DNA from 3 places in the Paenibacillus sp. FSL R5-0713 genome. Region 3 is predicted to be linked to each of the others. Evidence: predicted binding sites of a transcription regulator. Region 3 holds the regulator's gene; each other region holds the start of a gene.
What was found. The regulator Rex, encoded in region 3, represses fermentation and respiration genes when NADH is low (regulators of the CRP and FNR family bind a similar motif). The targets are predictions, from matches to a motif close to TTGTGAAATATTTCACAA.
Positions count from the first base shown of each region.

Region 1: the regulator Rex is predicted to act here: its motif matches at 1,941-1,958, upstream of MKZ12_RS28200 (cytochrome ubiquinol oxidase subunit I).
Region 2: the regulator Rex is predicted to act here: its motif matches at 2,648-2,665, upstream of adhE (bifunctional acetaldehyde-CoA/alcohol dehydrogenase).

Region 1 covers NZ_CP150229.1:6,334,499-6,340,010, reverse strand. The annotation lists gene MKZ12_RS28210 (glycosyltransferase family 2 protein) at 1-313, opposite strand, end outside; gene MKZ12_RS28205 (hypothetical protein) at 310-1,611, opposite strand; gene MKZ12_RS28200 (cytochrome ubiquinol oxidase subunit I) at 2,080-3,495, shown strand; gene cydB (cytochrome d ubiquinol oxidase subunit II) at 3,440-4,495, shown strand; gene cydD (thiol reductant ABC exporter subunit CydD) at 4,497-5,512, shown strand, end outside.
Region 2 covers NZ_CP150229.1:4,423,669-4,429,180, forward strand. The annotation lists gene adhE (bifunctional acetaldehyde-CoA/alcohol dehydrogenase) at 1-2,567, opposite strand, end outside; gene MKZ12_RS19710 (Crp/Fnr family transcriptional regulator) at 2,998-3,714, shown strand; gene MKZ12_RS19715 (hypothetical protein) at 3,802-4,515, opposite strand; gene MKZ12_RS19720 (hypothetical protein) at 4,713-5,444, opposite strand.
Region 3 covers NZ_CP150229.1:4,236,003-4,241,514, reverse strand. The annotation lists gene dinG (ATP-dependent DNA helicase DinG) at 1-1,760, shown strand, start outside; gene MKZ12_RS18775 (redox-sensing transcriptional repressor Rex) at 1,980-2,633, shown strand; gene MKZ12_RS18770 (amidohydrolase) at 2,620-3,924, shown strand; gene MKZ12_RS18765 (DUF5590 domain-containing protein) at 3,964-4,494, shown strand; gene MKZ12_RS18760 (hypothetical protein) at 4,795-5,322, shown strand; gene MKZ12_RS18755 (AAA family ATPase) at 5,315-5,512, shown strand, end outside.

The DNA.
Region 1 (5,512 bases), 2.1 Mb from region 3:
TGGCGGTCAGCTTGTTGCCTTTGCTTTTGCGAACTCGACGGATGGAGAAGGGCTCTTTGAATGCACTCGTTTCCTCTTGTGATACAGCAGCATCCTGTTCACCCTGACCTTGTTCACCGCCCCAGTGATGCACCTGGCTTCGGATGTTCTGCGCTGGATGTGCATGATTCGGCGGTTGATCGCCTTCTCCCGATGCGTCTGTATGTGTCAGATCCACTGTTACCGTTGGCGTGTAAGTGGTTTCGGTTCGGATATTCCTGTGCACCATAGGCCCATTCAACTGTTGTCTGCGTTTCTTCGGGTCCAGCATCATGGCACCTCCCCAAGCAATTGCTGTACGGCATGATCCAACAATTCCAGCTCGACAATCCGGGCGAGCGCATCTTCATCCTCCAGTGCCGTTTCGAGAAAATGTCTGACTGCCCCGTGTCTGTCGCCTCGCAGGGCCAGCACACTTCCGGATAATTGCTGATAATCCCTGCGACTGGCATCATCCTGAATATCGACTGCATGAACCAGCGCCAGTGCCTCTTCCACGCGACCTGTCTCCTGATAAATGCGGAATTTCCAATGTCTCGCGGTTTCTCCACCAAGTTCTTCTAGGGTGCGCAGCGCGGTTCCATAATCATCGTTCATACGTAGTAATTCCGCACGTACAAGTTGATCTTCTCCTGCCTCCAACCAGCGACATAACTGTTCATAATGATGTCGTTCCTGTTCGTCGGCTGCACTAATTCCGTACACCAGCAAGGCGTCCTCCAACTGTCCGGCCCGGGCATGGATGGCAGACAGGAAGCGATAGTGGGAGATCACACAATCACTTCGACCATTCAGGACCGCTTGGGTGAATGCCTCTTGTAATGATTGGATGGCCCGAGAATCTTCAAGCAAGTACTCATAGGCTGCCAGCAAAAAGGATATGGTCTCATGCGCCCCTGCTTTGGCTCGAAGCTGGCGATAGAAATCAGCACGTACACTGCATTGAAGCAGGGTAACGCTATCCGGAGTGCCTGACAGGATCTGCCGCAGCGCATGCAGGAAGAACAGTTCGTAGTCCCGGAGAGGGACTTCGAGATTATCCTTTTGCACCGTACCCGCTTGTGAAGGATCTTCGCCTCCCAGCCAGATGGCGCGTACGCCTTGGAATAATAGCTTCATATATCGTGTTTCGGAGGATGTACCTACCAGATCAGCGATACCCACCAGTTTGGAAATACTGCTTTCCCACAGGGGAGAAGAGGCTTCGTCTCCGACAGGCTCAGGGAGCAGGACAATACATAGCTCTGGTTCCAGCGAAGCTGCAGCCATGAGCCAGTAGGGATGAGTGACCACTGCCACGGTACGCGGCTCCATCAATAGCTGCTCGGCTTCAGGTAAGGAGATTACAGTGATCACCGCAGGTACATCCTCTGTTTGCGTCAGACTGCTGACATAGTAGACCTCGCCCTCAATCGATAGCAGTGCAGCAATATCGGGATAGGGAAAGGATGACCATCCTCCTTTGCGAGGGAAGAGAACATAACGGACAGGGGGCTGTTCTGCGACAGCTGCACGGGCCTTATCCGAACTGGCTTCGGAGTCTTCACTTGGTAACGGCGCATGTTTTTCCATGAATCGTTCACCTCACCTTGACTGTAATAAGGAGCGTCCTTCACTATGCATGTGCTTCATGCTTCCACTTCATATGTAAAGCCCTCACGGCACTTCGCATGATATGCCTGAGACTAACATATGGGCATTCCGTCCCAAACATGAGTATCTTCCATGAATAGATGAAGTAGGCAAGCCATTATAGAGCTTCCCTAAGCACCAATCCTCTAATTTCGGCGTCATTACACCTTCTCGATATTGTAAAAAAGATATTTGAATTCGCACTACAAAAGGCTGATTTTTATCTTTTGTGTGACCAGGATCACTTTTTTTTGCTCTAAACACGGAGATTGTGATAATTCTCACATGTATAAAATAGGGAATCTGGCACAATACGTTCATCAACGTATTTGGCGGACAGACAGCGAAGGTGCAGCTTCAATGCCAAATACGCATACTGCGAAGTGAACAGAAAGAAGGGGTAACGGTATGGATCCGATTATGTTATCGCGTATCCAATATGCACTTACAACGATTTTCCATTTCTTCTTTGTCCCGCTATCCATCGGTCTTGTGCTGTTGGTTGCAATCATGGAGACGTTGTACGTTGTTAAGGGGAAGGAAATCTACAAAACGATGGCCAAGTTCTGGGGCAAGCTGTTCCTGATTAACTTTGCCGTCGGGGTTGTCACAGGTATTCTGCAAGAATTCCAGTTCGGCATGAACTGGTCCGAGTACTCCCGGTTCGTGGGGGACGTGTTTGGTGCGCCACTGGCGGTTGAAGCGTTACTCGCGTTTTTCATGGAGTCTACATTTATTGGGCTGTGGATATTCGGATGGGATCGTTTGTCCAAAAAAGTGCATCTGGCCTGCATCTGGCTGGTGTTTGTCGGCACATTCCTGTCCGCGCTGTGGATTCTGGCAGCCAATTCATTTATGCAGCATCCCGTCGGGTTTGAGATCAACAACGGCCGAGCCGAGATGAATGATTTCCTGGCACTGATCACGAATGGTCAGCTTCTCGTTGAGTTCCCACATACGATTTTTGGGGCATTGATGACAGGTGCCTTCGTTGTCACCGGGATCAGTGCTTACAAATTGATGAAGAAGCAGGATGTGGAGATCTTCCGCAAATCGTTTAATATTGCGATCATCATTGGACTCGTTTCTTCATTGGGTGTAGCTTTCTCCGGGCATTTCCAGGCGCAATATCTGGTGGAGACACAGCCGATGAAGATGGCAGCCAGTGAAGGCACATGGACGACGACAGAAGATCCGGCACCATGGACGGTAGTTGCTTTTATCGATCCAGACAAACAGGAGAATACCGGTGAGATCAAAATCCCTGGATTGCTCAGTTACCTGTCCTACAGCAAGTTCTCCGGCAGTGTCACAGGCATGAAGGAGCTTCAAGCCGAGTATGAGCAGACGTATGGACCGGGGAATTACATCCCGCCGGTACGAACAACGTTCTGGAGTTTCCGCATTATGATCGCAGCAGGTGGCTTAATGATTTTGTTATCCCTGTATGGTACGTTTCTGGCCATGCGCAAGAAGCTGGAGATTGCAGGAAAGTGGTTCATGCGTCTGATGGTAATTGCTATTTCTCTGCCATTTATCGCTAATACATCTGGTTGGATCATGACCGAGGTTGGCAGGCAGCCGTGGACAGTGTTTGGCTATATGACGACCGAAGCCGGTGTCTCACCGAACGTATCCGCAGGAATGATCCTGTTCTCGACCATTGCTTTTACCGCCGCGTATACGGTTCTTGGAATCGTGATGGTATACCTGTTCGTACGTGAGATCAAGGCAGGGCCATTTGCGGTTGATAAGCCGGAAGATCACGATGAGTCGGCCGATCCGTTCGGCGTGGATGGAGGTTATTCCGTTGTCACTAAGTGAGTTGTGGTTTTTGCTGATTGCCGTATTGTTTGTCGGTTTCTTCTTTTTGGAAGGTTTTGATTTTGGAGTGGGGATGTCTACAGGCATTATTGCCAAATCGGACCGTGAACGCCGGACCCTGATCAACTCGATTGGTCCCTTCTGGGATGGTAACGAAGTATGGCTGATTACAGCAGGGGGTGCCATGTTTGCTGCCTTCCCGCACTGGTATGCCACGATGTTCAGTGGTTTCTACCTGCCGCTTGTGGTCGTATTACTCGCCTTGATTGGTCGCGGGGTTGCCTTCGAATTCCGCAGTAAAATGAAACAGCAGCGTTGGCGCAAAACATGGGATATCATCATTGTGGTATCCAGCGCGCTCCTGCCTTTCCTGTTCGGCGTAGTCTTTGCCACGTTCATGAAGGGTCTGCCCATTGATGGGGAGATGCAGTTGCGCGCAGGATTCTTGGATATCGTTAATCCGTACACTGTAATTGGTGGTTTGAGCGTAACCCTGCTGTGTCTGGTTCATGGATTGCTGTTTGCCTCCCTACGAACAGTCGGGGAACTCAGAGAGCGTGCCTTGAATACAGCGCAAAAATTGATGCTACCGCTGGCTGTACTGCTTGCCGTGTATGCAATATTGACGTATTTCATGACCGATGTGTTCGCCGTTCGCGGCTGGGCACTGTGGATCATGGTTGTACTTGGTGCAGTTTCACTTGCGCTTGCGGCATACTTCATTCGTCAGAAGCGTGAAGGTTGGGCTTTTGGTATGACAGGTGCTGTGATTGCGATTGCCTTTGCTTCGGTATTTATCGGACTGTTCCCAAGAGTGATGGTGAGTTCCTTTGGAGCGGCATATGACCTGACCGTATACAATGCGGCATCTGGTGCGTATTCCTTGAAAGTCATGACCATTGTAGCTTGTACACTGCTGCCATTTGTTCTTGGGTATCAGATCTGGAGTTATTATATCTTCCGCAAACGCCTGAACGAGCAGCACCACCTGGAGTACTGATATGGGACGGGGGCTGCTGAAGCTGCCGGGCATCCGGCCAGTACTCGCGCTGGCATCAGCGCTGGTACTGCTACAGGCGATGACGATCATTATGCAAGCCAAATGGTTGGCACAAGCCATCACGGCATTGTTTGAAGGTTCATCCGTAACGGAGCAGTACCCGGTACTGCTGCTGTTCCTGGCTGCTTTTGCCGCCCGATACGCTCTATCCTTCTGGTTACAACTCGTGACATCACGATATGCGGAGAGGACAGGGACTGATCTGCGCAGACAGATGGTGGAGCAGTGGTTCAGACTTGGGCCGCGTTATGCCAAGACCGAGGGCACAGGCCATCTGGTTACACTGGCACGTGAGGGCACCGCTCAATACAAGACGTATCTCGAACTGTTCATTCCTCGTATGCTGGGCATAGGATTCACACCCATCGTCATTTTGCTGTATGTGTTCAAGCTGGATATGATGTCCGGGGTTATTTTGATGCTGACACTCCCGATCCTAATCGTGTTCATGATTCTGATTGGCCTCGCAGCTCAGCGTAAGATAGACGGACAATTCAGATCCTACAAAGCGCTCGCTAACCATTTTGTCGATACCCTGCGTGGGCTGGAGACGCTAAAAACATTGGGACAGAGCAAAACACATGAAGGCTCCATTGTGCGGGTCAGTCAGCGGTATCGGAAAGCAACGATGTCTACCCTGCGCATGGCCTTTCTTTCTTCGTTTGCACTCGACTTCTTCACCATGCTGTCCGTTGCTTCCGTGGCGGTTGGTCTGGGATTACGTCTGACAGAAGGTCATATGCTGCTCGGTCCTGCGCTGACGGTACTGATTCTCGCACCCGAATATTTCCTGCCTGTACGTATGCTCGGCGCTGATTATCACGCCACATTGGACGGTAAGGAAGCCGGAGCGGCCATTAATCAGGTGATCGAACGGGGTAGAGCCGCTGAACAGAAACAGAAGGAAGTCTATGTTAATGTTGTTCCGCATGCGGTTACGGCAGAGGACGAAGCAGG
Region 2 (5,512 bases), 190 kb from region 3:
TCAGTTACCAGCGGCAACTTCGGATTGGCGGTTGTACATTGGTCTTCGAAGGCACGGTCTGCCAGATAATCTACATGTGCTTCGAAGTCTTTGGCATCAAATCCGATTTCTTGGAACGATTCTTCAATGCCCAATGTTTTGTTCAGTTTGCGAATGGCATTAATAAGACTGGTTACGCCTTCTTCTGTTGTACGTGCAGGCAATCCTAGAATCCGGGCAATTTCGGCATACCGTTCATCCGCTACAAAGTGCGAATATTTCGGGAACGATGCAAATTTGGTCGGTTTTTTCGCGTTGTAACGAATGACGTGTGGCATCAGGATTGCGTTGGTGCGTCCGTGTGCGGTGTGGTACTGACCGCCCCATTTGTGCGCCAAGCTGTGGTTAATGCCCAGGAATGCGTTGGCAAACGCCATACCGGCAATGGTGGAAGCATTATGCATTTTCTCACGTGCCAGTTTGTCACCTTGCAGTGCCGATTGCTCCAGGTATTGGAATACCAGTTGAATCGCTTTGATCGCAAGGCCATCCGTGTAATCATTCGCCATGACAGACACATAAGCTTCAATCGCATGAGTCAGTACGTCCATACCTGTATCTGCAACGGCTGTTCTAGGCAGAGAGTATACGAATTCCGGATCGACAATCGCTACGTCTGGTGTCAGCTCATAGTCGGCCAATGGATATTTGGTATTCCCTTGATTTTTATCTGTGATAACCGCGAACGATGTTACTTCAGAACCTGTACCGGATGTCGTTGGAATCGCTACAAATTTCGCTTTTACGCCGAGACGTGGATATTTGTAGATCCGTTTGCGGATATCCATGAATTTTTGTTTCAGATCGTTAAAGTCCGTGTCCGGATATTCATAGAACAACCACATGGCTTTCGCAGCATCCATCGGTGATCCCCCGCCGAGTGCGATAATGCAGTCTGGCTGGAAGCGGCGCATCATTTCGGTTCCGCGATCTACCGTTGTTGTGGATGGATCTGGCTCCACATCGGAGAATACTTCGATTGCTACCGGCATTTGGCGTTGACGCAGATAATGTTCTACCTTTTCAACATATCCCAGTTTCACCATCATGGCATCCGTAATAATCGCCACACGTGTGATGTCAGGCATTTTGGCAAGATACTGCGTTGCCCCTTTTTCGAAGTAGACTTTGTTCGGCACTTTGAACCATTGCATATTCACGGTACGGCGAGCCACCCTTTTCACATTGATTAAGTTCACAGCGGTTACGTTGGAAGAAGTCGAGTTACGTCCGTATGATCCGCATCCCAGTGTCAATGATGGCATGTTTGTGTTGTAGATATCCCCGATGGCACCGTGTGTGGATGGTGAGTTCACAATAATCCGTCCAGTTTGCAGACGATCTGCGAATTTGCCAATCACTTCTTCATTTGTGGAGTGGATAACCGAGGAGTGACCCATGCCGCCAAAAGCAACCACTTCTGCTGCACGTTCAATGCCCTCTGCTGCCGTTTTAACTTTGTAACAAGCCAGTACCGGGCTTAATTTCTCAGCCGACAATGGGAATTTCGTACCTACTCCTTCAATCTCGGCCACGAGAATTTTGGTGCCTGCTGGAACTTCAATTCCGCACAACTTCGCAATGCTCACCGCAGATTGACCAACAATCGCCGGGTTCACCGCACATTTCTCGGCATTAATCGCACCTGCTGTCAATTTTGCTGCTTCATCTTTGTTAACAAAGTAACAGCCATTCGCGATCATTTTTTTCTTCACTTGATCGAAGATCGGTTCTTCAATGATGACCGCTTGCTCGGAAGCACAGATCATGCCGTTGTCGAAGGACTTGGACAGGATTAAATCCGTTACTGCTTGATTGATATCCGCGCTTTTCTCGATAAAGCAAGGAACGTTACCCGGTCCTACGCCCAGTGCAGGTTTACCACAGCTGTACGCTGCACGTACCATGCCGGATCCGCCTGTTGCCAGAATGAGAGCCACATCATTGTGATTCATCAGTTCGTTCGTACGATCCATGGAAGGATCATCAATCCATTGGATACAATCCGCTGGAGCACCATGCTTCACCGCTGCATCGCGCAGGATTTTGGCAGCTTCGCGGCTACAATTCTGTGCAGATGGGTGGAAACCGAAAATGATCGGGTTACGCGTCTTGATGGAGATCAGTGCTTTAAACATCGTTGTTGATGTTGGATTCGTGACGGGTGTAATCCCCATAATAATACCGACCGGCTCCGCGATCTTCTGGAAGCTCTCATACTCGTTATCTTCAATCACACCTACGGTTTTGTCATACTTGATGCTGTGGTAGACATATTCTGTTGCAAATATATTTTTGGTGATTTTATCCTCATATACTCCGCGGCCTGTTTCTTCTACGGCCATCTTGGCGAGCATCATGTGTTTATCCAGACCCGCAAGCGCCATCGCTTGCACAATCCGGTCAATCTGCATCTGATCCATCTTCATGAATGCAGCGTGTGCTTTATTCGCTTTGTCGATTAACGTTTGAATATACTGACCTGCTGTCGGTTCTTTTGCTGGGGCGACTTCGTTCTTTACAGCCATCTCCCTCATCCTCCTAAAGGTTCGTATTGGTTTGTCTCTCTTCTTTACATTCACATCGTAACATGACCATAAACTTAATTATGTGATTTTTTTCACAAAGTATAACGAATTTAATTTAAGTTTTGTAGTGTCCTTCATCCAACCATTTTCACTTCCTATTTAAAGTATAGGGCTGTAAAAATCATGCTCTCCAAGAAAAGTGAATTTAATCACAATGTTTGAAATTTCGTCATTTTTGCCCCCTTTCCTTCCCCCTCAAACGGTAAGATTAGGTATATACTGAACTTAAAAATTGAACCACCGCAATTTGTACCGTCCTTCCTCCCGGCCGAGATGACCCTGATCAGGACGGCAACGGTTTGCGGCAAACCTCGGAGGCTACTGCAGACTACAGGAGTCCATCCGACGGACACAAAGGGGAGATAGACTTATGTTAGAACTAACAACTGTACTGGAAAAACGCGGCAATACGAACTGTTTCTCGGAAGCGAATTTCAACCATCTGCTGGTTACCATGAAAGATAGAACCTATCCGGAAGGTACACATCTGTACTGGGAAGGAGACGTCTCTGACAAACTTTATTATATGAAACGGGGCCGTGCCCAGATCACCAAATCCACGGATGAAGGCAAGGAACTAATCATGTACATGTATCAGTCCGGTGATATGATTGGTCAGGCTGATCCCTTCTTTGGCTCGAAACACACCTTCTCAGCGGAAGTACTGGAGGATAGTGAGATCGGTGTACTGGAGCATAAGGACCTGGAGATGCTAATCTGCCAGCATTGTGACTTCGCGATCGACTTTATGAAATGGATGGGCATCCACCACCGGTTGACACAGACGAAGTTCCGGGATCTCATGTTATATGGCAAACCAGGTGCGCTTTGCTCCACCCTCATTCGATTGTCGAATTCGTATGGTGAGCCTCATGGAGAGCATGTCATTATTCATAAAAAAATTACCCACACGGACCTGTCCAATATGATTGGAGCTACCCGTGAAAGTGTAAACCGCATGTTAAGCGATCTGCGCAAGAAAGATGCGATCGAATATGACAATGGCATGATCGTCATCAAAGATCTGAAGATGCTGCAAGGGATCTGTCACTGTGAACTTTGCCCGAACGAGATCTGTCGTATTTAATAATTGACTATGCTAATCGAATGTTGCTTATAATTTTAATGAAAAAAGCCCAGTTCTCTTAAATAGAGATTGGGCTTCTTGGTATGCTTAGGATGCATTGGTCAATTCAAGCTTCACCGCATCACGTGGATTCAATTTCATGTCCAAACCATTTTCCATTAGTTCTTTGTCGTTCACCATAATGACCCACCGCTCATTCATTCGGGGTGTGACATTTTCGACCGAAACGACGAATTTGTTATTCTCTGACATTCTTACAATTCCGCTGGACTTCAACACATCGCGAACGGTACACTCTTGAACGTAGACTCCGGCATATTGACGATTGAGGGTTGGCATAATGTTTCCACCGCTCACCTTGAGTAACGTTGTCTGATATGCAACGCCATCCCCCCCACTGTCAGCGGCTTTCACGTAAATGATCACTTCATCTTTGGCATGAAGCTCCATGTCCCAATCTTCCTGTTCAATGTCCTTGCCATTCAATTTGACAGCCCAGCTAAGCGAAGAATCCAGAGAAACTTCACCAACGGATTGTATCCGTTTGCCATCTGCCGTAAAATCAACCAGTCCGCTATTGAGTAATGCCTTTTTGAGTGTCAAACCTTCGCTAAAATCTCGCTTAATGGACTTGGTTGCATCAGGCAAAAACGTACTGCCATCTACAGCCACTGTAATCGTATTCGCTGTTTCTGTCTCTTTGACAATTGGCTGTTCAGAAGGCTGTGTCTCACTACAACCAGCCAAGATCGCCAGTAAGAGCAAACATACACCTATGTAACCGGGGATTTTCTTCATCATGTAGGTAACACCACCCTGCGTAAAATCATTCACCCTGTTGTCCATAACCTCTATTATGGCACAACCTTCAGCAAAAAAAAGTGTCAAAGCCGTTACTTTTAAGGGAGTGCCTCTCCAAATAAGGCTTGTACAAGAAAGAGAGCCTGCACACAGGCTCTCCAATCTGAATCATTTTCTCGATTTCATTGGTTCTGCTGTTACTGGACACTAGCCTGCATGTATGTCCGTCCTCCATCTCCATCTTTCAGATATGGATTAAGTCCGAAGAACTGTTCTTCAGACACATATACACCTGTCAGCAATCGCCCTTCAAGCAAGCCTCCGTCCACCTGCACGCAACATGAAGGTGCATCTACATACTCCTGATATAACGGAATCTGCCCATATGGTTGATGTATCTTGAACACCTTGCCTTGCTCATGCAAAGGCCGTTCCGAGAAATAGGTAGGCACAATATAACGGGCAATGACATCCAGTTCCTGAACGCTATAGAAGGCGTCATCCCCAAGCCAAGGTGCAAACATTCGAATCTTCTCATATTGAGACCAGACAACCGCCTGAATCAGCATTTCTGCGTGAACCAACCGACCTTCTCCGATATCCAGAAGCAACTGCTTTTCGTCGATTGTTTCTTCCATCTGAGACATTGTTAAATCAGGTTGTCTCAGTTCACATCCGATACACTTCCAGCCCCTGGACGTTTGAATCCATTTTTGCAGCACAGCCGGAGCTAATCTCGGGCCTTCGCTGTTCACAGAATGTGTATTCACTTCGGTCAGATCATCTTTAACCGAACGGGAGTATGCTGTGCGCTTAAATAACTCTGCAGCTTTTTTGTATATTAGATGGACCTGAATGGATGCGCTCTCAAGTTCTGCAATATCTTTCTTGCCGTAGCGTACTTCACGGGATAAGCTTTCTTCTCTCATGACAAGTGGGCCTCCTTCGCTCCGGCCGTCTGTGGCCATTTTCTATAGATTATACTACAACTCATGAC
Region 3 (5,512 bases):
TCGCCACGCCCAAAGAGGATTATTTCACAGCCGCTCAGATGATCGTGTGGCTCACACAGACTGAAACTGGAGATGATGAGGAGCTTAACCTTAGCGGACGCGGAGGCGACTTCTGGGAGACGGTACAGAGCGAATCCGAGTCCTGTCTGGGAAGATCCTGCCCATGGTTCCGCAAATGTTTCTATCATCGCGCCAAACATGAGGCCGGGTTGTCTGATATCGTAATAACCAATCACTCCAAATTGTTTACGGATGTCAAAGCAGCACATCAGTTGTTGCCAGCCTATGAGAGTCTTGTGATCGATGAGGCCCATCATCTCGAGGATGTAGCGGGTAAACATCTTGGAATGCATATGAAATACTTCACGTTGGTTCATACCCTGACCCGTCTGTTCAAAGACAGTCGTAATGGACAATTGCCTATGCTTCGTTCGCAGTTATCCGGGCATGAAAATTCGGTGCAATGGGGCTCCATGGTGGATCAGATGTTCCCGCTGGCTGTTGAGGTGAAGGAGCTTTGGGATCGTATGAGCGATGCCCTGTTCGGTCTTTTGCCTGAACGAAGTGATGCTTCACCGGGAGAGACAGGGCAATTTTCCCTGCGCCTGAAGGCATCTCAGAAACCTGCGAAATGGCAGGAGTTGCAGGATCTGGAGAACCAGATCTATGTGACTCTGGGCGATTTGGTTCGCAAAGGGGACAAATTGCTGCTTGAGGTGAAAGAGGATCAGGATGATTATCAATCGGATAGTCTGATTACGGACATTACAGGACTGCTGAAAGATCTGACCACATTGAAGGAGAATCTGCGATTCTTCATGCGTATGGATGATGCCAAAACGGTGTACTGGATGGAAGCCAGCGGTCAGTTCCGCAGTAAATCTCTTCAACTGTACGCCGTACCTGTCGATGTCAGTGCACAACTGAAGGATTTGTTCTTTGATAAAAAGAAAAGTGTTGTGCTTACATCGGCTACGCTCTCTGTAGATAAGTCATTCCAGTTCATGATTGAGCAGCTTGGCTTACAGGAAGCCTCTGAGAATAATCGGCTGTTAACGTCGATGCTGCCATCACCTTTTAATTATCGTGATCAGGCACTTCTAGTGATTCCGCGTGATTTCCCGAGTGTGAAAGGCAGTGTGGGTGATGCGCACTTTGTCAATATGCTGGTGCAATCACTCGCAGAGACCGCAATTGCCACGCGTGGACGCATGATGGTTCTGTTTACTTCATACAAGATGCTGCGACAGGTCTATGATCCACTGAAGGAGGCACTGTCTGGTAACGACATCTCTTTGTTGGGTCAAGGTGTGGACAGTGGAAGCCGCTCCAAGTTGACTCGCAGGTTCCAGGATGCCAAAGCTACGGTACTCTTGGGCACAAGCAGCTTCTGGGAGGGTGTAGATATCCCGGGAGAAGCACTGACCTGTCTCGCTATTGTGCGTCTGCCTTTCCAGCCGCCGAATCATCCGTTGGTTGAAGCCAAGAGTGAATTGCTCCAGGAGCAAAAGAAAAATCCATTCATGAAACTGTCTGTGCCGCAAGCGGTCATTCGCTTCAAGCAAGGATTTGGCCGATTGGTGCGAACAGCGAAGGACAGAGGTATTGTCATTGTTTATGATACACGTGTGATCGAAGCGTACTATGGCAAATTCTTTTTATATTCATTACCTGGTCCCAAAATGGAGCATATGCTCACGGAGCAGATGGTTCCACGGATTACCGAGTGGTTAGAAAAACCTGTTAATGAACAAGAATAATGGTTGATTTTGTTTGTTATATCATTGCATGACACTATCGTTTGGCGTTAAACTTTATTAGATATTTCCGTATCCGATTAAAGCAGTTGCACGTAAGAACTTATAACCTAAATTACAAAGAGCATTCTGTATAAAATGTCACGTCTATCTTTGAGTTTATACAGAATGCTCATCTTTTCATCTATTATTTTATCGTGGCATTGGTAAGGGGGAGCAAGAATGAAATCGGATAAAATTTCGGAAGCGGTGGTACGACGTCTGCCTGTATACTTGCGCTATTTGAACGAGTTGCATCAGCGTGAGGTGGCTACTGTTTCTTCTCAAGAGCTTGGACAGAGGCTGGATCTGAATCCGGCCCAAATTCGAAAAGACCTGGCTTACTTCGGTGATTTTGGTCGAAAAGGGATCGGGTATGATGTATCCTATTTGATCGAGAAAATTCGTCACATTCTCAAAATTGATCAGCAAATTAATGTAGCTTTGGTAGGTGCGGGTAACCTGGGACAGGCCTTGTCCAACTACAACGCATATCTGAAAGACAACATGAAGATTGTTGCTGTATTCGATGCATATGGACCGAAGATTGGTAGTCAAATCAACAGTTTGACGGTAAAACCAATGAATGAATTGACGGAAGCGGTTAAGACAGATAACATCCGCATCGGAATTATTACAGTTCCGGATACGGAAGCTCAAAATGTAGCCGATCAACTTATTGAGTCGGGAATCGAAGCGATTCTTAATTTTGCACCAACTATTCTAAAAACACCGCCACATATCCGCATTCACCATGCTGACTTTACAACGGATCTGCTTAGTTTGGCCTATTACTTGGAGACTGGAAAGGACGACGAGGAAGATGACAACAAATAGATGGGTAATTCACAACGGCAAATTTGCCGTTAATGAAGGCACTACATGGAACGTGGTTCATGGATACATGGTTGTCGAGAATGACAAGATTGTGCATATTGGTGAGACATTGCCGGATGGAGACGAAAATTGTACCAAAGTGGATGGAAAAGGATTGTTCTTCCTGCCGGGTCTGATCAATACGCATGGTCATGCAGCGATGTCGTTGCTCAGAGGACACGGGGACGATCTTGCGTTACAAGTATGGTTGCAGGAAAAAATGTGGCCGATGGAAGCAAAAATGACTTCTCAAGACGTATATTGGGGAACTTCGCTATCCGTGCTTGAAATGTTGAAAGGCGGAACTACAGCTTTCCTGGACATGTATGATCACATGGATCAGGTTGCCAAAGTTGTGGAACAATCCGGCGTTAGAGCAGCACTGGCACGTGGTGTAATAGGACTGTGCTCGGAAGAAGAGCAATTGCGGAAGCTGGAGGAGTCGGCAGCGTTTGCGCGTGAGTGGAATGGACAGGCAGATGGTCGCATCACAACCGTAATCTCGCCACACGCACCATATACATGCCCTCCTGACTACATAGAGAAGCTTGTACAAGTCGCAAATGATCTTAACCTTCCTCTGCATACACATATGTCGGAAACGCTTCGTGAAGTGGAGCAGAACGTTACAGACTATGGACTGCGTCCTGTGGCACATCTGGAGAAACTGGGCTTTTTCTCCCGTCCATCCCTGGTAGCACATGCGGTGCATCTAAATGATGAAGAGATTGAAATTTTGGCCCGCCATGATGTGGCTGTATCCCATAACCCGGGAAGTAACCTGAAACTCGCTTCCGGTGTTGCGCGGGTACCTGCGTTACTGAAAGCAGGAGTTACCGTGTCACTCGGAACCGACGGACCGGCAAGCAACAACAACCTGGATATGTTTGAAGAAATGAGACTGGCTGCATTGATTCACAAAGGTGTGTCTGGTGATCCGACTGCCGTGCCAGCGGGCGAAGCGTTACTACTCGGAACTTCATATGGTGCTAAATCCATCTTCCTGAACAATACCGGTGCGCTTCAGGTAGGCATGAAGGCTGATTTCATCGCCCTGGACATTGAACAGGCACACTTCTACCCACATACAGACCTGATCTCGCATACGATTTATTCAGCCTCTGCCAAAGATGTGGAGCACGTATGGGTAGATGGGAAACAAGTGGTTAAACATGGCGAATGTCTGACGCTGGATGAAGAACGCATTTTGCGTGAGTCTCAATTGGCATTTGATGGTTTGCTTGCTCGTTAATTGCATTGCGGAGCATCATAGGGAAAGGAAGTTCGGCTTTTGAAGAAAAAAAAGAAGTGGATATGGATTTCGCTGCTTGCACTAGTTCTGATTCTGTTTGGACTTCAGCGTTATTACGTGTATGTCACACAGGACCAGCGTAAGGAAGAAGCGCTCGCCATACAGGCAGCACAGGAGCAACTGGGCATTACATCTTATGATGAATTGCGTAAGTACATCTGGGGTGATAAAGAAGGCTCTGACAACATCTACTGGACCCTGCTTGGCAAAAACAAGGATAACCAGGATGTTATGGTCTGGGTTAAATTCGATGCAAACAATCAACCTGCTACAGGTGCTAACGCTATACACAGTGAACTGCTGCAGAATGGCATGTCCGAAGCACAGATACGCAATCGCTTTAGTTCCGAAGTTCCAGCCGGTGAGATTAAACGAATCATGCCCGGAGTTGTGAATGGAATATATGTGTGGCAAGTGTATTATAAAGACGGTACGCATAACCACTATCGGTTTTATCGTTTTAGCAATGGAGAACAGGTAGACTTGGTTTACACACTCCCGAACAGCTAGAACAAATAGAGTAACTTAGCTAGAGAATCGTAGAAATGAAAGAACCGGCAGACGGATATCCGACTGAACCGGTTCTTTGTGTTGCCTGTGAACAGTTTTGATTTAAATAGTTAAAATTAATAATTTATTCATATTTTCGCCTTCGAAATTGTATATACGATGTGATATACTCAGTTATGTACTCAAAGTTACATTCATAACAAATAAACCTGTCGAAATTCTCGCAGGAGTCAATGTGCACATATTCGTATATACCAATAGGCCAGTAAGTTAGGCCAAAATCTGGGAGGGGTAATTCACTTGAAGCTAAAAGTATTGCCTATTGCTTTAACTGCCGTCATTTCAGCCGTTGTGTTGTTTGGAGGTTGGTTTGTGTATCGTCAGGTGGCTTTGCAGAATCCGATTGAAAAGATGGTTACCCAGTACGATGGAGTCAATGACGTTCAATTAACTATTAACCGCAATGACGTACAATTGAAACTGGATCTGCAACCTGATGTTGATTTGGGCAGACTGGTACAATATATTCACAAAGAAGGACAGACCTTGATTGGAACTCGCTCATTAAAGTTGGATGTTGTAGATCATTCCAGTGAAGCACTCGAAAGCTGGTGGGGTGATGCGATGTTTACCGTAGCTCAGGCGATGGAGAACAAACAGTACACCGAGATCACACCAACATTGTCCAAGATGGCTACGAATGGAATAAAGGTAAATACAGCGATGGATGACAACAATGTATATGTTAGTCTTAGAGACGGAGATGCCAGCAAGTTTATTATTCTGCCGCGTGTGCCCGGTCAGATAGGAGTGTGGCCTAATGCCTAAGTGGACCAAAGAAATTGCCATTGGATTTGTCCCCGTGTTGATTATTTTTCTTGCTTTTACTGGTGTTAATATTGTTCCGATTCTAATTGCAGCGGTGTTTGTTGGAGCTTTGTTGTTCATGATGCAAATGCGTGGCGGGATTACCGTAGGCGCTGCACAGGAGCGTAAACGGAAGAAAAAAGGTCCTTCC